DNA from 2 places in the Micromonospora sp. A200 genome. Region 2 is predicted to be linked to the other one. Evidence: predicted binding sites of a transcription regulator. Region 2 holds the regulator's gene; the other holds the start of a gene.
What was found. The regulator HrcA, encoded in region 2, represses chaperone genes, less so after heat shock. The targets are predictions, from matches to a motif close to GGTTNGCACNCTCNNNNNGAGNGTGCNAACC.
Positions count from the first base shown of each region.

Region 1: the regulator HrcA is predicted to act here: its motif matches at 8,407-8,437, upstream of groL (chaperonin GroEL).

Region 1 is NZ_JARXXY010000026.1:57,639-68,624, forward strand. It holds gene M2302_RS23520 (DoxX family protein) at 17-466, shown strand; gene M2302_RS23525 (hypothetical protein) at 522-866, opposite strand; gene M2302_RS23530 (hypothetical protein) at 902-1,210, opposite strand; SAM riboswitch class I at 1,346-1,478, shown strand; gene thrC (threonine synthase) at 1,489-2,778, shown strand; gene M2302_RS23540 (GNAT family N-acetyltransferase) at 3,189-4,208, shown strand; gene paaN (phenylacetic acid degradation protein PaaN) at 4,311-5,984, shown strand; gene M2302_RS23550 (GNAT family N-acetyltransferase) at 6,258-6,788, opposite strand; gene M2302_RS23555 (cold-shock protein) at 7,009-7,212, shown strand; gene M2302_RS23560 (hypothetical protein) at 7,316-8,359, shown strand; gene groL (chaperonin GroEL) at 8,635-10,257, shown strand; gene M2302_RS23570 (hypothetical protein) at 10,320-10,562, opposite strand; gene M2302_RS23575 (GNAT family N-acetyltransferase) at 10,712-10,986, opposite strand, start outside.
Region 2 is NZ_JARXXY010000010.1:186,779-197,764, forward strand. It holds gene M2302_RS12670 (16S rRNA (uracil(1498)-N(3))-methyltransferase) at 1-234, opposite strand, end outside; gene dnaJ (molecular chaperone DnaJ) at 236-1,378, opposite strand; gene hrcA (heat-inducible transcriptional repressor HrcA) at 1,454-2,476, opposite strand; gene M2302_RS12685 (DUF4870 domain-containing protein) at 2,712-3,365, shown strand; gene hemW (radical SAM family heme chaperone HemW) at 3,411-4,634, opposite strand; gene M2302_RS12695 (enoyl-CoA hydratase-related protein) at 4,654-5,463, shown strand; gene M2302_RS12700 (hypothetical protein) at 5,571-6,434, shown strand; gene M2302_RS12705 (MOSC domain-containing protein) at 6,515-7,159, opposite strand; gene M2302_RS12710 (carbohydrate ABC transporter permease) at 7,260-8,093, opposite strand; gene M2302_RS12715 (sugar ABC transporter permease) at 8,105-9,091, opposite strand; gene M2302_RS12720 (sugar ABC transporter substrate-binding protein) at 9,088-10,377, opposite strand; gene M2302_RS12725 (GlsB/YeaQ/YmgE family stress response membrane protein) at 10,576-10,863, opposite strand.

The DNA.
Region 1 (10,986 bases), on a different contig from region 2:
ACCCGGAGGTAGCGAGATGAATCTCGACCGGTTCAACGGACCCGCCCTGTCCCTCTTCCGTATGGTCATCGGCCTGCTCTTCCTCTGCCACGGCCTGTCGTCGCTCTTCGGCGTGCTCGGTGGCGCCCGCGGCACAGGCGAGTCGCTGCCCGTGGGGCAGTGGCCGGGTTGGTGGGCGGCGCTGATCCAGGCGGTGTGCGGCGCGCTGGTGCTGGTCGGGCTCCTCACCCGGCCCGCCGCGCTGCTCGCCTCCGGCTCGATGGCGTACGCCTACTTCGTCGTGCATCAGCCGGACGGCCTGTTGCCGATACACAACAACGGCGAGCTCGCCGCCCTGTTCTGCTGGGCGTTCGCCCTGGTGGTCGTGCTCGGGCCGGGCAGTTGGGCGCTCGACCGCCTGATCGGTCGACGCCGCGCCGGCGTGGCCACCCCCGCGCCGGCGGGCCGGAACTCCGTACCCGCCTGACCCCGCCGGCCACCATCCGCCGGAGCCGTTCCGCACGGCTCCGGCGGCGACCCGGTCAGGGCGAGTACGGCGCGTCGGTGTGGCCCACCTCGACCAGCGTCGGGCCCGAGAGCTGGTACGTCGACGTGCGCCTGATGTCCAGCTCGGCCATGCTCCTGCCGTCGCTGCGGGTCAGCCAGACGACGGTGGCCTGCTGCCCGGCCACCTTGACCGACAGGACCGGGGTGCGGTCGCCGAGATCGGCCAGCGCCCGGAAGGCCGGCTTGCCGCCGCTGTTGCGCCAGGCGAGCACGGTGAAGAAGGTGCCGCTGCCCCCGCCGTTCAACGCGACCACGCCGACCGCGTCGGCCGCCCCGTCCCCGTCGAGGTCGCCGATCCCGCACGGCTTCTGCAACAGCACGGTCGCGCCGTCCTCGCCCGACCAGCGGCCCTCGATCAGCGGCAGGTGGTCCGGGTAGCCGTTGTAGGCACCTTGGCGCTGCCGACGTGCGCACCGGCGAGCTGCTTGCAGGTCAGCGCCGGGGCGGCGGGCGGCTTCGGCTTCGCCGTCAGGGTCTCCGCCGGAGCGGGCGCGGCCGGCGCCGCCGTGGTCGGCGTGGCGCTGGGCGCGATGGCGGCCGGAGCCGCGTCCGCCGACGGGGTGACGGTGGTGGACGCGGTGTCGGTCGTCCCGGTGTCACCTCCGCACGCGGTGAGCAGGCAGGCCAACGTGACGGCCGCGAAGCTCGGCAGGGTCCGGCGCATGGGCGGAGATTTCCTCTCTCGACGGGATCGCCCGCACCGTACCGACCCCCCGCCACCCACGGCCTCAGCTCACAGCGTGGGAACCGGGGTCGGGTTCGGGTCGCGGAACTTCTAGACTCGGTGGCACAACTGCATACCTCATCCAGAGGGGCTGAGGGATACGGCCCGACGACGCCCCGGCAACCACCCGCACGCTCGATGACGAGCCGGCGCGGGCAGGTGCCAATTCCGTCCCCGCCGCAGGGTGCGATGCGGGGAAAGATGAGAGGACTCTCGACATGACGTCGACGCTTCCCGCCGCCCCCGGCATCGACACCACCGCCAGCCCGGCCCGCGCCCTGGTCTGCCGCGCCTGTTCCGCGCGGTACCCGCTCGCCGCCCAGCACGCCTGCTACGAGTGTTTCGGGCCGCTGGAGGTGGACTACGACACCGCCGCCCTGGCCGCCGTCACCCGGGAGCGGATCGAGGCCGGCCCGCAGAACATCTGGCGGTACGCCGCCCTGCTCCCCGCCGGCCAGGACCCGGCCACCCGGGTGACGCTCGACCCGGGGCTGACCCCGCTGGTCGCCGCCCCGCACCTGGCCGCCGAGCTGGGCATCACCGCGCCGCTCTGGGTCAAGGACGACAGCGCCAACCCGACCCACTCGTTCAAGGACCGGGTGGTCTCGGTGGCGCTGACCGCCGCTCGGGCGCTCGGCTTCACCCGGTTCGCCTGCGCCTCCACCGGCAACCTGGCCAACTCGGTGGCCGCCCACGCGGCCCGGGCCGGCGTGCCCTCGGTGGTCTTCATCCCCGGTGACCTGGAGCAGGGCAAGGTGGTCACCACCGCCGTCTACGGCGGCGAGCTGGTCGCCATCGACGGGTCGTACGACGACGTGAACCGGCTCTGCGGCGAGCTGGTAGAGACCGACGAGTTCGAGGACACCGCGTTCGTCAACGTCAACGTCCGCCCGTACTACGCGGAGGGCTCCAAGACCCTCGGCTACGAGGTGGCCGAGCAGCTCGGCTGGCGGATCCCGGCCCAGGTGGTCATCCCGATGGCCAGCGGCGAGCTGCTCACCAAGATCGACAAGGCGTTCTCCGAGCTGGTCGAGATCGGCCTGGTCGAGGCGCCGACCGGTGGCTGGAAGGTCTTCGGCGCCCAGTCCGCCGGCTGCAACCCGATCGCGGTCGCGCTGCACGGCGACAGCGACACCATCGTCCCGGTCAAGCCGACCGGCATCGCCAAGTCGCTCAACATCGGCGACCCGGCCGCCGGCCTCTACGCCCTGGAGGCGGTGCGCCGCACCGGCGGCTGGATGGAGTACGTGGACGACGAGGAGATCCGGGCCGGCATCCGGCTGCTCGCCCGGACCACCGGGGTGTTCGCCGAGACGGCCGGCGGGGTGACGGTGGCGGTGCTGCGCAAGCTGGTCGAGTCCGGCCGGCTCGACCCGACCGCGGAGACCGTCGTGTTCAACACCGGCGAGGGCCTGAAGACCATCGACGCGGTCGCCGGCCAGGTCGGCCCGACCCACCGGATCAAGCCCTCGCTGCGCGCCGCCCGCGACGCCGGCCTCCTCGCCTGACGCCGCCGGCCCGCTTGATCGACCCCCGTTTGCGGCGTGTCGCGCCCTCCCGCCGCCGGGACACCGCGACACGCCGCAAACGGGGGCGGCGGTGGGCGGCCCGCGCAGCCGGAGCGGGGCGAGGGGTCGGCCGCGCGGGGGATGGGCGGATCGCCCGGACGGGGGATCGGGTCGATCCGCCGGGTAACTGGCTTTTCGCTGTGAGTGTGGAAAACCCGCCGACAAGGACTTGACGACAGGAACCGGACGGCGCAAGATGCTCCGTGCGGGAGGGCGATCCGCCGGAGACTTTGAGTTCTTACGACCCAACGCCGGAGGCGTTGTGTGGACGTCCCTCCCGACCAACGTCCGAACGGGCCAGCGAGAAAATCGCTGGCCCGTTCGCTTTCCGGTGCCGCAGGCTCACCGGCATGGGCATCTCCCTCACGGCGCTGGAGCCGACCGACCAGACCGCCGTCGACGCGGCGTACCGGATCGGGGCGGCGGTCACCGACGCGGACGCGCCGGACCTCCCGCCGTACTGCCGGCGGCGCTTCGAGGCGCTGGTCCGGCACCCGATGCCGGGCCTCGTCGTGCACTGGGCGCTGGCCCGGCTCGACGGGGTGCCGGCCGGCTGGCTCCGCCTCGAGCTGCCGCAACTGGACAACACCGACAACGCCGTCGCCGAACTGGTGGTGCACCCGGCGTACCGGCGGCGGGGCGTCGGCCGGGCGCTGCACGAGCACGGGGTGCGGCTGCTCCGCGACGCGGGGCGCAAGCGGGTGGTGGGGGAGGTCGTCTCGGCCCTGCCCGGCGGCCCGGCCCGCGACCCCGCCGGAGCGGCCTTCGCCGCGGCGGTCGGCGCCCGCCCCGCGCTGGCGGCGGTACGCCGCCGGCTGGACACCACCACGCTCGACCGGGCCGCGTTGGACACCCTGCTGGCCGGCGCCCGGAGCGCGGCCGCCGGCTACCGCACGGTCCGCTGGCAGCAGGCCACCCCCGAGGAGTACGTCGACGACGTCGCCTACCTGGAGGGCCGGCTGATGACCGACGCGCCCCTGGGCGACCTCGAGTGGGAGCAGGAGCGGGTCGACGCGGACCGGATCCGGGGCACCGAGCGGGCGCTCGACCTCCGGGGCAGCCGCCGCTACCACGTCGCGGCGGTCGACGAGCGCTCCGGCCGGCTGGTCGCCTGGAGCATGCTCAGCCTCGGCGCCAGCGCGGACTGGCACGCCTGGCAGCAGATCACCATCGTCGACCCGGCCCACCGCGGCCACCGGCTGGGTCTGCTCACCAAGATCGAGAACCTCGGGCACGCCCTGGCGTACGAACCGGCGCTGCGCGCGATCGACACCTTCAACGCGGCGGAGAACGAGCACATGATCCGGATCAACGAGGAGCTCGGCTTCCGGCCGGTCGACGCCTCGACGGAGTGGCAACTGACGCTCTGACCGCCGGGGAACCAGCGGGCGGCCGGACCGAGCGGCGGGTGACGATCCCACTTGTGACACTGCTCTACTGATCTGGGACCAACCTGTTGCATGATGGCGGGCATGACGGAGACCCCGCACCCCCTGTACGACAGGCACGCCGACACCCTGAACCGTGCGCTGACCGCCATCACGGAGCGGGGATACTGGTCCGCCTATCCCGAGTCACCCAGCCCCCGGGTGTACGGCGAGACCGCCGCCGCCGACGGCAAGGCCGCCTTCGAGGCGTACCTGAACGGCGACTTCCCCCTCGACCAGCCCGGCTCGGGCGACCGGGTCGCCACCGAGACCAGCCCCTTCGGGCTGGAGCTGAACGTGCGCTACCCGCACGCCGCCGCCGACGAGCTGGTCGCCGCCGCCTCCGCCGCCCTGCCGGCCTGGCGCGACGCCGGCCCGCAGGCCCGGGTGGGCGTCTGCCTGGAGATCCTCGACCGGCTGCACAAGCACATCTTCGAGCTCGCCAACGCGGTGCAGTTCACCAGCGGCCAGGCGTTCGTGATGGCCTTCCAGGCCGGCGGCGCGCACGCGCTGGACCGCGCGCTGGAGGCGCTCGCCTACGCGTACGCCGAGATGACCCGGCACCCGGGGACGGCCGGCTGGGAGAAGGCGGCCGGCAAGGGCGACCCGCTGCGGATGACCAAGACGTTCCACGTGGTGCCCCGGGGCGTGGCGCTGGTGATCGGCTGCAACACCTTCCCCACCTGGAACTCGTACCCGGGTCTCTTCGCCTCGCTGGTCACCGGCAACCCGGTGGTCGTCAAGCCGCACCCGCGCGCGGTGCTGCCGCTGGCCATCACCGTCCGGTACGCCCGCGAGGTGCTGGCCGAGGCCGGGTTCGACCCCAACCTGGTGCTGCTCGCCCCCGAGGGGCCGGGCGAGAAGCTCGCCTCCACCCTGGCGCTGCACCCCGCCGTGAAGATCGTCGACTTCACCGGCTCCACCGAGTACGGCGACTGGCTGGAGGCGAACGCCCGGCAGGCGGCCGTCTACACCGAGAAGGCCGGCCTGAACACGGTGGTCATCGACTCCACCGACGACTTCGCCGGCTTGTGCCGCAACCTCGGCTTCACGCTGACCCTGTACAGCGGCCAGATGTGCACCACCTCGCAGAACATCCTCATCCCGGCCGGCGGCATCGAGACCGACCAGGGGCACAAGAGCTTCGACGAGGTGGCCGCCGGCATCGCTGGCGCGGTCGGCAAGCTCACCGCCGACCCGGCGCGCGGGGTCGAGCTGACCGGCGCCATCGTCAACGTCGGGGTGCTGGAGCGGCTCGACGAGGTGACCAAGGTCGGCGAGCCGGTGCTGGAGTCGCGTACCGTCGAGCACCCGGCGCTGCCCGGCGCGGTGGTGCGGACGCCGACCATCGTGAAGCTGGCCGCCGACGACACCGCGACCTACGGCCGGGAGTGGTTCGGGCCGATCTCCTTCGTCATCGCCACCGATTCCACCGCGCACAGCCTGGAGATCATGCGCGCGACGGTGGGGGAGAAGGGCGCGCTGACCGCCGCCGTCTACTCCACCGACGAGGCCGTGCTGGACGCGACCGAGGCCGCCGCGGTCGACGTCGGCGTGCACCTGTCCTGCAACCTGACCGGCGGGGTCTTCGTGAACCAGTCGGCCGCGTTCTCGGACTTCCACGGCAGCGGCGCCAACCCGGCCGCGAACGCCGCGCTGACCGATGGGGCGTACGTGGCGAACCGGTTCCGGATCGTGCAGAGCCGGCGGCACGTCTAGGCCTTCGTCTCGGGGCTAGGCCTTCGCCTTTGGTCCAGGTCGGGGTTTCCGGGGGAGCCCGCCCGCTCCAGGCGGTCAGGCGTGATCCTTCCGCGGGCGGGCTCCCCCGGAAACCCGTGCGGGGTGCGCTTGGGGCGTCGCTGCCGGGACCGGGGGTGTGGCTCATCGGGGTGCTGCCCTGCGTCGTGTCCCCTGTCCCTGGGCGGGCCGGGCACTGCCTCCAGCGGGGTGTGGCTCGTCGGGGTGCTGCCCTGCGTGATGTCTCCGGTGGGGTCAGGCGGGGCGGCGCATCTGGAGTTCGCGCATGGCGGGGACGGTGGGGTGCGGCACGCGTACGCCGGTGTCGGTGAAGCCCAGCCGCTGGTAGGCGCGGTAGGCGCGGTCGTTGCCGACCACCACCTCCAGCAGCAGTTCCGGGCGGCCGGCGGCGCGGGACCAGGCGGCCACCCCGTCGATCAGGTCGGCGAGCAGGCCGCTGCCCCGCCAGGTGGGGGTCACGTAGACGGCGTAGACGACGGTCAGGCCCGGCTCGTCGGGGGAGACGGTGCCGCCGGCGTGGCCGACCAGCCGGCCACCGGGGTCGGCGACGAACTGTGCGGTGTGGTCGCCCCGGGAGACCGCGGCGATCCGGGCCGCGTAGTCGGCGTGCGGGCGGGCGGCGGCCTGGGCGACGGTCTCCAGGAACGCCAGCGGCGCGTCCGCGAGCATCTCCAGCCGCAGCGCCCGCATCCGGGCGGCGTCCTCGGGGCGTACCCGGCGGACGGTGGCTCTCCGGGCTTCCGGCGGGGCCGGGGCAGGTGTCATGTCCGCATGCATACCGCAGCGACCACCGCCGATGGACGGACGGTCGGCGGAGCACCGGAATATGCCCGATTTGTGGTCGTGCGCGGCCGTCACGCCTCGTGTAGCGTGCGATTTCGGTCACCGATTCAGCGGCCCTCACCGATCGCCGAAGCGGTGGTCCTCCGGTGCCGGTCCGCCGGCCCGGGGTCGTGGAACGCCGCGCAGAGTGAGGAAGTGCACCGTGGCACAGGGCAGCGTGAAGTGGTTCAACGCCGAGAAGGGCTACGGCTTCATCGCCGTCGACGGCGGCCAGGACGTCTTCGTCCACTTCTCCGCCATCGAGATGGACGGCTACAAGGCGCTGGACGACGGGCAGCGGGTGGAGTTCGACATCGCCCAGGGCCAGAAGGGCCCGCAGGCCGAGCGGGTGCGCGTCATCCCCTGAGTCGCGTCCGGTTCCGCTCGTCGGCCGGCCCCCCACGGGGCAGCGGCGCGGGCGGGCACCAGGGAAGATCGTGGGCCGATCCAGCCGTCGCTGAGGAGTGCTCATGTCCGACCAGTCCCCGTCGGGTCCGCCCGGACCCGATCCCGTGGACCCGCCCGCGCCGGGCGGCCCGGTCGGGCCCGCCGGCCCGTACCAGGGCTGGGTCTTCCCGCCCACCGGCGGCTACCCGCCCGGCGCCGACCCGTACGCCGGCTTCCCGCCGGGCTACCCGCCGTACGCCGGCCACCTGCCGTACGGCTGGCCGGCCGCCGGCGGCTGGGACCCGGCCGACCCGCTGGTGAACCCGCCGCACGCCGGCGTCGACGGCTGGTTCACCCGGTGCGCCGGCGCGCTGCGTCGGGGCTGGCGCACGCTGCTGCCGATCATGCTGCTCACCCAGGCGCTCCCCGCCGCAGTGGTCTCGATCATCTCCCTCGGGCTGGAGCCGTCCTCGCAGGTGCCGGCCGACGGCTCGCTGCCCCCGGGCTACCTGGGTGACTTCCTCACCTTCGGCGGCGCGACGCTGGTCGCCGTCCTGCTGCTGTACCTGGTGCAGAGCGTGGGTTGGGCGGCCGGCACCTGGGTGGTCACCCGGCAGGCGGCCGGTGAGCCGGCCGACCTCGGCGGCGCGCTGCGCTACGGCCTGCGCCGGGCGCCCGGGCTGTACGGCTGGACCCTGCTGGTCGGCCTGCTCGTCACGGTCGGTCTCAGCTGCTGCGTGCTACCCGGCGTCTACCTCGCCTTCGCGCTCGCCCTGGCCGGCCCGGTCTACCTCTTCGAGCGGCAGAACCCGATCGGCCGCTCGTTCCGCTTCTTCCACGACCGGCTCGGCATGGTGCTGGGCCGGGTCGGGCTGGTGGCGGTGGTGGTCGTCCTCGGCGGCGTGCTGGGCGTGGTGCTGGAGGCCGTCGGCACGGCGCCGCTGGGCACCGACCCGTTCGCGGCGCCGGGCACCGCGGTGGGCGCCGTCGTGGTGGTCACGCTGGCCGCGGTGCTGGTCGTCCCGGTCTACCTGGTCCAGCTGGTCGGGCTGGTCGTGGCGTACGCCGAGCAGCGGGCCCACGAGGGGCCGGTGAACGCCGCGCAACTGGCGGCGGAACTCGGCTGACCGGCCCGAGTGCGCTTGCACTCGGCAGGGGAGAGTGCTAAACAAGTCATTGGCACTCGCATACCGTGAGTGCCAGTGGTCGGGACGGTGGGGCCAAGGTTCCAGCGGCGTTGGAGACGCCGATGGGGCACACGGCCGGTCGTCGCGGGCTATCCGGCCCGGCCGAAGGACGTCGTCGTCGCCAGGTGGCGACGTCCCAAGGTGCGTACACCAGGCGGCCCATCCGGGGCACAAACACTCGGGTGGCCCGTGAGTGTCCAGGAGGACAACGCCGTATGGCCAAGATGATCGCGTTCGACGAAGAGGCGCGCCGCGGCCTCGAGCGGGGCATGAACCAGCTCGCCGACGCCGTGAAGGTGACGCTCGGCCCCAAGGGCCGCAACGTCGTGCTCGAGAAGAAGTGGGGTGCCCCCACCATCACCAACGATGGTGTGAGCATCGCCAAGGAGATCGAGCTCGAGGACCCGTACGAGAAGATCGGCGCCGAGCTGGTCAAGGAGGTCGCCAAGAAGACCGACGACGTCGCCGGTGACGGCACGACGACGGCGACCGTCCTGGCCCAGGCCCTGGTTCGCGAGGGCCTGCGCAACGTGGCCGCCGGCGCCAACCCGATCGCCCTGAAGCGGGGCATCGAGGCCGCCGTGGCCAGCGTCTCGGAGGAGCTGCTCAAGCTCGCCAAGGACGTCGAGACCAAGGAGCAGATCGCCTCCACCGCCTCCATCTCCGCCGGTGACAACACCGTCGGCGAGATCATCGCCGAGGCGATGGACAAGGTCGGCAAGGAAGGCGTCATCACCGTCGAGGAGAGCAACACCTTCGGCCTGGAGCTCGAGCTCACCGAGGGCATGCGCTTCGACAAGGGGTACATCTCCGCGTACTTCATGACCGACCCGGAGCGTATGGAGGCCGTCTTCGACGACCCCTACCTCCTGATCGTCAACAGCAAGATCTCGTCGGTCAAGGACCTGCTCCCGATCCTGGAGAAGGTCATGCAGTCGGGCAAGCCGCTGCTGATCATCTCCGAGGACATCGAGGGCGAGGCCCTGGCCACCCTGGTCGTCAACAAGGTCCGGGGCACCTTCAAGTCGGTCGCCGTCAAGGCGCCGGGCTTCGGTGACCGCCGCAAGGCCATGCTGGCCGACATCGCCATCCTCACCGGTGGCCAGGTCATCAGCGAGGAGGTCGGCCTCAAGCTGGACGCCGTCGGCCTCGACATGCTGGGCCGCGCCCGCAAGGTCGTGGTGACCAAGGACGAGACCACCATCGTCGACGGTGCCGGCGACGCCGAGCAGATCCAGGGCCGGGTCAACCAGATCCGGGCCGAGATCGACCGGAGCGACTCCGACTACGACCGCGAGAAGCTGCAGGAGCGCCTGGCCAAGCTGGCCGGCGGTGTTGCGGTGATCAAGGTCGGCGCGGCCACCGAGGTCGAGCTCAAGGAGCGCAAGCACCGCATCGAGGACGCTGTCCGCAACGCGAAGGCCGCCGTCGAGGAGGGCATCGTCCCGGGTGGTGGCGTCGCGCTGGTGCAGGCCGGCAAGACCGCCTTCGACAAGCTGGACCTGACCGGCGACGAGGCGACCGGCGCGCAGATCGTCAAGATCGCGCTGGACGCCCCGCTGCGGCAGATCGCCGTCAACGCCGGCCTCGAGGGTGGCGTGGTCGTCGAGCACGTCCGCAACCTCGAGCCGGGCCACGGCCTCAACGCCGCCAACGGCGAGTACGTCGACCTGCTGGCCGCGGGCATCATCGACCCGGCCAAGGTGACCCGCTCGGCGCTGCAGAACGCCGCGTCGATCGCGGCGCTCTTCCTCACCACCGAGGCCGTCGTGGCGGACAAGCCGGAGAAGACCCCGGCCGCCCCGGCTGGTCCGGGTGGCGGGGACATGGACTTCTGAGTCCAGCTCCACCAACGCCGAAAGGGGCGGGCCGCGCGAGCGGTCCGCCCCTTTCCGTCTCCTCAGGGCAGGCTGCGCTGGTTACGCCGCTTCTGCGCCCGGTCGTACGGCGGGCGGATGGCGACCGGCTCGTCCACCACGGTCACCAGCTCCTCGGCCTCCGGCTCGTCGACGCCGGTCATCTCGGCGAGCTGCTCCGCGTCGCCGTAGTCCCGCCGGTCGAACGGCACCGCGATGGGCGGGTCGCCGACCGGAGCCCAGGTGCGGGGCACCGGATCGTCGGTCTGTTCGTCGTCCGTGGTCATGGGTCGCCTCCTCTACCGAAACGGTAGGGGGCGGCCATCGCACATGCGGGCGAATGGCATTATCAGGGTCTATATCCCATTCGCCCGTTTATCGATATCTCGCGGTCTTTCCCGGGGCGCGCGCCGCGCCCGTCCGGCCGGCAGGGCCGTCAGAGCGTGCGGCGGTACAGGAAGAAGACCCGCTCGATCCGGGCGCCCGCGCTGCCGGAGTAGAACGGCACCGGGCCCACCCAGCCGATCTGCGCCGCGCTGATCCCGGCCTCGTGCTGGTCGCGCAGGCAGCGGCGCAGCAGCACCCCGCCGATGCCCGAGCCCGCCGCCGCCGGCGCGGTGCCCATCGGCCCGAACCAGCTCGGCCGCGACGAGCCCCAGGCCGCGAAGCCGAGGATCTCGCCGTCCCGCTCCGCGAGGTGGCAGCCTGCGT
Region 2 (10,986 bases):
GATCCGGGGGACCGGCGCGTCGGCGTACCCCCGGGAGGTGACCCGCACGTCGAGGGTGCCCCGGCCGACGGCGGTGACCAGGGCGGCGGCCGTGCCGCCCCGGCCGTCGGCCAGCAGCAGCTCCTCGCCGACGCGCAGCCGCTGCACGGTGGCCGCGTGGTGGCCCTCCGGACCGTCCAGGGTCAGCGTGTCGCCGGTGGGCAGCGCCTCGACCAGGAACAGCGGCGCGGACACCTCAGGCGTGCCCGTTGAAGGCGTCGCGCATCCGGGAGAAGAAGCCGCCCTGCTTGGTCAGCTCGGCGACCTCCTCGCCCCGGGTCTTGGCGAAGTCGCGCAGCATCTTCTCCTGGTCGGCGTCGAGCTTCGTGGGGGTCCGCACGTCGAGGTGGACGTAGAGGTCGCCCCGGCCGGTGCCGCGCAGGTGCGGCACGCCCCGGGCCCGCAGCCGCAGCGTGCTGCCCGGCTGGGTGCCGGCCTTGACGTCGACCGTCTCCTCGCTGTCCAGCGTCTTGATGGTCAGCCGGGTGCCGAGCGCGGCGGCGGTCATCGGCACGGTGACCCGGCAGTGCAGGTCGTCGCCCTTGCGGGAGTACACGTCGTGCGGCCGCTCGTGGATCTCCACGTAGAGGTCGCCGGCGGTGCCGCCACCCGGGCCCACCTCGCCCTGCTGGGCGAGCCGGATCCGCATGCCGTCCTCGACCCCGGCGGGGATCTTGACGGTCAGCGAGCGGCGGGTGCGCACCCGGCCGTCGCCGGCGCAGGTCGGGCAGGGGTGCGGGATGGTGGTGCCGTACCCCTGACAGACGGTGCAGGGGCGGGCGGAGACCACCTGGCCGAGGAAGGTGCGCTGCACCGACTGCACCTCGCCCCGGCCGCCGCACGCCTCGCAGGTGGCCAGGTGGGTGCCGGCGGCGGTGCCGGCGCCGGCGCAGGTGGTGCAGAGCACCGCGGTGTCGACCGTGATCGGCGCCTCGACGCCGAACGCGGTCTCGTGCAGGTCCAGCTCCAGCCGCAGGATCGCGTCGGCGCCCGGCCGGGTACGCGGTCGCGGCCCCCGGGCGCCGCCCGCGGCGCCGCCGAAGAACGCGTCCATGATGTCCTGGAAGCCGACGAACGGGCCCGCGCCGCCGGGGCCGCCCGGCCCCGCGCCGCCGCCACCCGGGGCGAGCGGGTCGCCACCCAGGTCGACGATCTGCCGTTTCCGGTCGTCCGAGAGGACCTCGTACGCGGCGTTGATGTCCTTGAACTTCTCCTGGGCCTCCGGGTCCGGATTGACGTCCGGGTGGAACTGCCGCGCCAGCTTGCGGTAGGCGCGCTTGATCTCGTCGTCGGAGGCTTCCCGGCTCACGCCGAGAATGCCGTAGTAGTCCCTGGCCACTGCGTTCGGTGTCCTCATGTTCGTCTCGCGTTGCGCCGGTCGTCGGCCGGAGCCGGTGCCGGCCCCTGCCCTGGATCAGTTCTGGGCCAGCAGTTCGCCCACGTAGCGTGCCACGGCCCTCACCGTGGCGATGGTGCCGGGGTAGTCCATCCGGGTGGGGCCCAACACGCCCAGCCCGCCGAGCGCGGTCGCCCCCGGCCCGTAGCCGGTGCTGACCACGGAGGCGGCCCGCAGGTTGTCGATCTCGTTCTCGTCGCCGATCAGCACCCGGGTGGTGGTCGACTCGGCCTCGCCGATCAGCTTGAGCATCACCACCTCCTCCTCCAGCGCCTCCAGGATGGGCCGCAGCGAGCCCTGGAAGTCGAGCAGGCCGCCCCGGGTGAGGTTCGCGGTGCCGGCGAGCGCGATGCGCTCCTCGTGCCGTTCGACCAGGGTCTCCAGCAGCACGGTGGAGAGCGTGGTCATCGCCCCGCGCAGGTGCGGCGCGGACTCGTCGACCAGCGCCTGGACCAGCGGCGGGGTCTCCGACAGCCGGCTGCCGACCAGCTTCTCGTTGACCAGCCGACGCAGGTCGGTGACGTGGTCGGCGGGGATCGGCGCGGGCAGCTCCACCAGCCGCTGCTCGACCCGGCCGGTGTCGGCGATCATGACCAGCATCAGCCGGGTGGTGGAGATCGGCACCAGCTCCAGGTGGCGCACCGAGGAGCGGGCCAGCGACGGGTACTGCACCACGGCGACCTGCCGGGTCAGCTGGGCCAGCAGCCGCACGGTGCGGTGCACCACGTCGTCCAGGTCGACGGCGCCGACCAGGAAGCGCTCGATCGCCCGGCGCTCGGCCGGGCTCAGCGGCTTGACCCGGGACAGCCGGTCGACGAAGAGGCGGTAGCCACGGTCGGTGGGCACCCGGCCGGCACTGGTGTGCGGCTGCCGGATGTAGCCCTCCTCCTCCAGCACGGCCATGTCGTTGCGCACCGTGGCCGGCGAGACGCCGAGCTGGTGCCGCTCGACCAGGGCCTTGCTGCCGACCGGCTCCTGCGTGGCGACGTAGTCCTCGACGATCGCGCGCAGCACGGCGAGCTTGCGGTCGTCGAGACCCAATCTCCCCACCTCCTGACGCACGTCGGCCCGGAGCGGCTGAGGCGCCCCGGGCGAGCGCACTGGCACTCGACTGTAGCGAGTGCCAGTCTACGTCGGCGTCCCCGCTGACGCGATGATCAGCGACGGACCACGGGTGCGCCCCGCCACCCGGACAGCGCGCCAGGGCCGATCATCCGGACATCCGGGGCGGTGTCGCTCTGGTGAGGGCTTGCCGGCAACCCCTACCGTGACGTCCATGACTGAACCACCTCGCCCTCCCGGAGCGGGGGACCCCGGCGACCGCCCGGACCCGACCGCCCCGTCCGGCTCGTCGTACGAGCCGCCCACCGCACCACTGTCCGGGGCACCCGGGGCGGGCGGCTATCCCCCGCCCGGTGGCTATCCGCCACCCACCGGTGACCAACCGCCGTCGGGCGGCTACCCACCGCCGGGTGGCTACCCACCGCCGGGTGGTTACTCCGCGCCGGGCGTCGGCTATCCGACCGCGGGCGGGTACGGCGCTCCCGGCGGCGGCTACGGCGCCCCGGGCGGCGGCTACGCCACCGACGACGACAAGACCTGGTCGCTGGTCGCGCACTTCGGCGGCCCGGTCGGCGTGATCGTGGGCGGCAGCCTGCTCGGCTGGGTGGCGCCGCTGATCGCGCTCTCCGCCAAGGGCCAGCAGTCCCCGACGGTGCGGGCGCACGCCACGGCCTCGCTGAACTTCCAGATCACCTGGGCGATCGCCAACGTCATCGGCTTCGTCCTGGCCATCGTCACCTGCGGGGTGCTCTTCTTCATCCCGATCCTGACCGCCCTGGTGCCGATCATCTTCGGCATCATCGGCGGGGTGAAGGCCACCGAGGGTGTGGTCTACCGCTACCCGGCGAGCTACGCCTTCAAGAAGTGACTCGGTCCCGGCCGGCCCCACCCGGGCCGGCCGGGCCGCGCGGGATCAGGGCAGCAGGTCGCGGACCACGGCGTCGGCCAGCAGCCGCCCGCGCAGGGTGAGCACCGCCCGCCCCGCCGCGTGCCCCGCCGGGTCCAGCAGGCCGTCGGCCAGCGCCCGCTCGGCACCCACCCGACCCGCCGGGTCGAGGGCGTCCAGCGGCAGGCCGGAGGCGAGCCGCAGCCGGAGCATGACGTCCTCCATGTGCGCCTCGCCGGCGGTCAGCACCTCCCGGGCCAGGCCGGGCGACTCCCCGGCGGCCAGGCGCTTCGCGTACGCGGTGGGGTGCTTGACGTTCCACCAGCGCACCCCACCGACGTGGCTGTGCGCCCCCGGGCCGAGGCCCCACCAGTCCGCGCCGGTCCAGTAGAGCAGGTTGTGCCGGCACCGGGCCGCCTCGGAGCGGGCCCAGTTGGAGACCTCGTACCAGGAGAAGCCGGCCGCGCCGAGGGCGGCCTCCGCGGCCAGGTACCGGTCCGCCGCCACGTCGTCCGACGGGTACGGCAGCTCGCCGCGCCGCATCCGGGCGGCGAGCCGGGTGCCGTCCTCCACGATCAGGGCGTACGCGCTGACGTGGTCCACCCCGGCGGCGACGACCTGGTCGAGGGAGGCGGCGAAATCCGCCGCGCTCTCCCCCGGCGTGCCGTAGATCAGGTCCAGGTTGACGTGGTCGAACCCGGCGTCGCGGGCCTCCAGCGCGGCGGCGACCGCCCGGCCGGCGCTGTGCCGGCGGTCGAGGATCGCCAGCACCCCGGGCGCGGCGGACTGCATGCCCAGGGAGATCCGGGTGTAGCCGGCCGCGCGCAGGGTGCGCAGCGACTCCGGCGTGACCGACTCGGGGTTGGCCTCGGTGGTCACCTCGGCGTCGGCGGCCAGCCCCCAGGTGCGGTCGATGCCGTCCAGAATCCGGGCCAGGTCGTCGGCGGGGAGCAGGGTCGGCGTGCCACCGCCGACGAAGACGGTGTCCACCCGGGGCGGCGGGGTGTCGCCGAGGACCCGGGCGGCCAGCGCCAGCTCGGCCAGCACGGTGTCGGCGTACGACTCCCGGTCGGCGCCGCCGCCGAGCTCGGCCGCCGTGTAGGTGTTGAAGTCGCAGTAGCCGCAGCGGCTGGCACAGAACGGCACGTGGACGTACACGCCGAAGCCGCGCGCGCCGACCGCGCTCAGGGCGGTGGCGGGCAGCGACCCGTCGACGGGGACGGTCTCGCCTTCTGGAAGGACGCCGGGCATGGCCACTAGTGTGCCCGGCATGACCTCTCCCGACCGCCTCGTGCGGGTCGCCACGGCCCGTGGGGTGACCACCCTCACCCTGGACAGCCCGCACAACCGCAACGCGCTCTCCACGCCCCTGATGACCGAGCTGCTGGCCGGGATCGCCGCGGCGGTCGCCGACGACGCGGTACGGGTGATCGTGCTGGACCACACCGGGCCGGTCTTCTGCTCCGGCGCGGACCTGAAGGAGACGGCCGCCGCGTACGCCAGCGGGAGCGTGCCGGCCGGGATGCTCGGCGACGTGCTGGCGGCGGTCTGGGAGTGCCCGAAGCCGGTGCTGGCGAAGGTGGCCGGGCCGGCGCGGGCCGGCGGGCTGGGCCTGATCGCGGCGGCCGACCTGGCGGTCTGCGCCGAGGAGGCGACGTTCGCCTTCACCGAGGTGCGGATCGGGGTGATCCCGGCGGTCATCTCCGCCACGGTGCTGCCCCGGCTGCACCCACGCGCGGCGGCCGAGCTCTACCTGACCGGGGACACCTTCGACGGCCGGCGGGCCGCCGAGATCGGCCTGGTGACCGCGGCGGTGCCGGCGGACGGGCTGGACGCGGCGGTGGAGCGCTACTGCGCCTCGCTGGTGCGCGGCGCGCCGAAGGCGCTGGCCGGGGCGAAGGGCCTGCTTCGCCGCCCGGCCCCCACCGACCTGCCCGGCGAGATCGCCGAGCTGTCCGCCCTCTCCACCGGCTACTTCCTCTCCGAGGAGGGCCGCGAGGGCGTGCTCGCCTTCCGCGAGAAAAGATTGGCTCGATGGGTGGCCGCTCTGGACGGTGGTCCGGCAGACGGGGCGCGGTAGCACCGGTTCGGGGCCTTTCTCTCCTTTGCTCCCGAAAACGTGAACCGGTCGGCCGACCCGGCTCGCCTTTTCGGGCACGTACGCTGGGGATGACCGTGAAACAGGAGGTGCGGGTGCGAAGTCGGGCAATTGTCGCAGTCGGTGTCGTCTTCGCGGTCGTCGCTCTCCTCGGGGTCTGGGTCGTCGTCCGTCAGCTCGGCGGCCAGCTCCGGCTCCCCGTTGCCAGCCGCAGCTGCACCGTCCAGGCCGACGGCACGGTGCTGCTCGACGCCGACCAGATGGCGAACGCGGCGACGATCGCGGCGATCGGTATCCAACGGCAGATGCCCGAGCGGGCGGTGGTGGTCGCGCTGGCCACCGCGTACCAGGAGTCGGGCCTGCGCAACCTCTCCGGCGGCGACCGGGACTCGATCGGCCTGTTCCAGCAGCGGCCGAGCCAGGGCTGGGGCACCCCGCAGCAGATCCGCGACCAGCGGTACGCGGCCAACCGCTTCTACGCCGCGCTGAAGAAGGTGCGCGGCTGGGAGGAGATGCGGGTCACCGACGCGGCCCAGGCGGTCCAGCGATCGGCCTTCCCGACGGCGTACCAGAAGTGGGCGGACGAGTCCGAGGTGCTGACCCGCGCCCTGCTCGGCGAGGCGACCGGCGCGGTGGCCTGCACGGTGAGCCGGACGCCGGTCATGCGGGGCGAGGCGGCCGCGGCGGCGCTGACCCGCGGCCTCACCCTGGACTGGGGGCTGCCGGGCACCGGCACGGTGGCCGCGCTGACCGGGCTCACCGTGCCCGCCACCGACCGTCGCGACGGCTGGCGGTACGCCCACTGGCTGGTGTCGCACGCGCCCGACCACGGGGTGAAGCGGGTCCGCTTCGCCGGCCTGGAGTGGACCGCCGAGAACGGCACCTGGGCCAAGGTCTCCGACGGCCGCCCGGCCGACGGCCAGGTGCTGGCGGAGGTCTTCGCCGAGGGCTGACCCCGGTCGCCGGCACCTCGCGGCCCCGACGCGGACGCCGGTCTACCGGTGTCGCCCGGCCCGAGGCCCGAGGCCCCAGCTCAGGGGCGGGTGCCGGCCACCCGGCGACGGACCTTCTCCAGGACCGGCTCCGGCAGCTCGGCGGCGTCCAGCAGCCGGGGCAACAGCTCCGGTTCGAGGTTCATCGCCCGGAACACCTCGCCGACGGTGACCCCGTGCGCGGGCCGGTCCACCACCTCGACCGGGTCGCCCGCGCCGACCTCGCCCTCGCGCAGCACCCGCAGGTACGCCCCGGGCGCCGCCCGCACCGTGAACCGCTTGATCAGGTCGGGTACGCCCCAGAACCCGGCGAAGGTGGTGCAGGGGGTACGCGGCTTGGTCACCTGGAGCACCGCCGAGCCGATCGCCCACAGCTCGCCGATGACCGCCCCGGTCACGTCCACCGCCGAGGTGGTCAGGTTCTCGCCGAACCCGCCGGGCGGGACGGTGCGCCCCAGCTCCGCCGACCACCACTCGGCGTCCTCCCCCGCGTACGCGTAGACCGCCTGGTCGGGGCCGCCGTGGTGGGCCCGCTCGCCGATGAAGTCGCCGGCGACCCCGTCGGCGCGCAGCAGCACCGGACCGTCGACCGGTCGCTTGTCGATGCCGGTGCGGCCGCTCGCGTCGCCCGCCCACTCCGCCTCGGTCACCACGCCGAGGTTCACCGCCGCCAGCCTGCCCGTCATGGCGCAGAGCCTAGCCGTGGACGCCGGGTCCGGGGCACCCGCCGATCCACCGTCGGCTCAGCCCTTGGCGGCGCCGGCCGGCCCTCGACGGGCGCGCAGCTCAGCCCTTGACGGCGCCGGCGACCAGCCCGGAGACCATCCGGCGCTGCACCAGCAGGAAGAAGACGATCACCGGCAGGGTGAACAGCGTCGAGGCGGCCATCACGGACCCCCACGCGGTGTCGTCCCGGCCGAAGAAGAAGGTCATCGCCACCGGCAGGGTGTACTTGTCCTGGTCGTTGACGAAGGTCAACGCGAAGATCAGCTCGTTCCAGGCGGTGATGAAGGAGAAGATGCTGGTCGCGACCAGGCCCGGCGCCACCAGCGGGAAGAGGATCCGGCGGAAGATCTGGGCTCGGCTGGCCCCGTCGATCGCCGCGGCCTCCTCCAGCTCCTTGGGCACCGCGGCCACGAAGCCGCGCAGCATCCAGACCGCGAACGGCAGCGAGAAGCCGAGGTAGGTCAGGATCAGGCTGGGCAGGGTGTTGTAGAGACCGAGCCGCTGGATCATCAGGAACAGCGGGATGACCAGCGCCTCCAGCGGGATCATCTGCACCACCAGCAGCATGATCAGGAAGCTGGTCCGGAGCGTGAAGCGGAACCGGGCCACCGCGGTGGCCGCGAGCAGCGCGACCAGGCCGCTGAGCAGCACCGTGCTCACCGCCACCAGAGCGCTGTTGAGGAAGAAGTCGGCGAACGTCACGCCCGGGATCAGGTTGCCGGTGAGGATCTCCCGGTAGTGCTCCAGGGTCGGTTCGGCCGGCACCGGCCGGGGCGTCGACGAGAAGATCTCCCGGTTGGGCTTCAGCGACGTGGCGACCATCCAGTAGACGGGGAAGGCGGCGAAGAGCGCCACCAGCAGGCCCGCGCCGTTGAGGGCGACCCGCTTCACCATCGCGCCGCGCCTCACGCGTCCTCCTCCTGCTTGAGCACCATGCGGACGTAGAGACCGGTCACCACCAGCAGGATCAGGGTGAGGATGACCGCGATCGCGGAGCCCACGCCGTACTTGGGCGGCGGCGAGAAGGCCTCGGCGTACGAGTAGATGGAGAGCATGAACGTCGGCCGGTCCTGGGTGCCGCCGGCCAGCACGAACTGCTGGGTGAAGACCTTGAAGTCCCAGATGGTGCTGAGCACGATCAGGATCCCGAAGACCGGCCGCAGCAACGGGAAAGTGATCTTCCAGAACACCTTCCACGGCCCGGCCCCGTCGACCCGGGCCGCCTCGTGCAGCTCGCTCGGCACGCTCTTGAGCCCGGCGAGCACGCTCACCGCGATGAACGGGAACGAGTGCCAGACCACCACCAGGGTGAGGATGGTGAAGAAGAGCAGCGGCGAGTTGAACCAGCCGTACCCGGTCCAGTCGCTGCGGCCGAAGAGCGTGGTCGACAGCCCGTCGGGCAGCTTGTTGAACAGCCAGGTGACCAGCCCGCTGGTGTCGTCGAAGATCCACTTCCAGACGATCGTGCCGGTCAGCGCCGGGGTGGCCCAGGCGAGCATGACGCAGCTCGCCACGAAGGTGGCCATCCGCCGGCCGAGCCGGTTGAGCAGCAGCCCGACCAGGGTGCCGAGGATCATCGTCAGCACCACGTTCGCGGCGGCGAAGAGCACCGTGTTGCGCAGCACCGTACGGAAGAACGGGTCGCCCAGGATCTGGGTGTAGTTGCCCAGCCCCACCCACGGCCACTCCCGGTCGCCGCGCAGCTGCCGGACGCTGTCCAGCTTGTAGAACGACATCGCCACCACCTGGCCGAGCGGCCAGAGCAGCAGCACCCCGATGACCACCAGGCAGGGCAGCAGGAGCAGGTACGGCAGGCGGTCCACGTGGGGCCGCCGCCGTGCGGAGGTCTTCCGCACGGCGGCAGTCCCGGTGGGCTTGGTCAGGGTGCTCACTTGGCGTTGAGAATGCTTTCCATTTCGGCGGCGGCGTCGGCGGTGGCCTGCTCGACCGTCTTCTGGCCCTTCATCACCGAGCTGTTCATCGCCTGGGTCACCGTCTTGGTGCGGCTGACCTCCACCCACTTCGGGGTCAGCGGGGTGACCTTGGTGTTCTGCATGGTGGTGGCGAACGCGGCCATGATCTTGTCGTTGGCGTACTCGCCGCCGCTGACCAGGTCGGAGTAGACCGGGAAGAAGTTCAGGCTGCTGGCGAAGGTCTTCGCGTTCTTCTTGTTCAGCAGGACGGTGAGGTAGTCCCACGCCAGGTCCTGCTTCTTGCTGTCCTTCCAGAGGGCGACGTCCGAGCCGCCGGCGAACGCCGGGGCCGGCTTGCCGTCCGGGCCGGGGATCGGGAAGGTGCCCCAGACCTTCTCGATGTCGGGGTTGTCCTTCTTGATGGCGCCGCCCTGCCAGCTACCGCCGAAGGCCATCGCCGCCTTGCCGGTGGCGAACTGGGTGCGGGCGTCGATCTCGTTCCAGCCGGCGGCGGCCGGCGGAGCGACCTTGTGCACGGTGACCAGGTCGGTCCAGAACTTGACCGCCTTCTGCGCCTCGGGGGTGGTGTAACCGGACTTCCAGGTGCCGCCCTGGTTGGTGGCGATCTCGCCGCCGGCGCCCCAGAGGAACGAGTAGAAGGGCAGCTCGGAGTTGCCCGGCAGCGCGATGCCGTAGGTGCCCGGCTTCTTGGCCTGCACGGCCTTGGCGGTGGCGACCAGCTCTTCCCAGTTCGTCGGCGTCTTCACGCCGGCCTCGGCGAACCAGTCGGTGCGGTAGTAGATGCCGCGGACGCCGGCGTACCACGGGATGCCGTACTGCTTGCCGTCGAGCTGGGCGTTCTTCACCAGGTCGGGCAGGATGTCCTTGCTCTCCGCCCAGCCGGACATCTTCCCGGTGACGTCGGCCAGCGCCTCCTGGGCCGCCCAGCCCTGGGTCTCGGTGTTGCCCAGCTCGGTGACGTCCGGCCCCTCACCACCGGCGAGCGCCGCCTGGAACTTCTTCGGCGCCTCCAGCCAGGGGATGTACTGGACGACCACGTCGGTGTCGGGGTGCTTCTGCCGGAACTCGGTCTCGACGCCGTCGAGGAACTTCGTCTGGGCGTCGCTGCCCTCGCCCATCATCCAGACCGTGAGCTTGCTCTTGTCGGCCGCTTCGTCGTCGCCGGAGCCCCCGCAACCGGCGAGCACCATCGCGGCCGAGGCCACGACGGCGGTGACCGGGGCCAGCCGCTTCCACCTGTTCACGCCACTTCTCCCTCGCGCCGTCTGGCAGTAACCTTCTCTGCCGCACCCTAGTAGGAAAAATTCCTTTACGACAGGGGCGGGTTCCGGGCGAGGCGACGGTACCGCAGCCGGCGGGTCGGGGAGCAGACCCGCTCCGGGTACGCGGACGGGCGCCCGACCTCAGGGTCGGGCGCCCGTCGAAGAGCGTTGTCGCTGCTCTTACCGGTGGGTGACGCTGCGGCGGCGACCCACGCCGGCCACCAGGGCCACGGCGATGGCGGCCAGCACGACCTGCACCAGCAGTTCCATCCAGTCGATGCCGGCGGTCTCGGTGGCGATGCCCATGGCCCGCGCCAGCACGGTGCCCAGCAGGGCCGCGCCGATACCGATCAGCATGTGCAGCCAGATCGGCATGTTCTGCCGGCCCGGCACGACCAGGCGGCCCAGCGCGCCGACGATGAGACCGACGACGATGGCGGTGACGATGCCCCAAACGGTGAGCTCCACGACCGTCCTCCTTCGGTAGGTATGACACACGATGTGTGATTCTTGGCGTGATCGATAGGTTCCCGATCCCGCGATTCCCCAAACCGACTCCGGGTGCGATCTGGTCGAGACCCGCCGTGAACT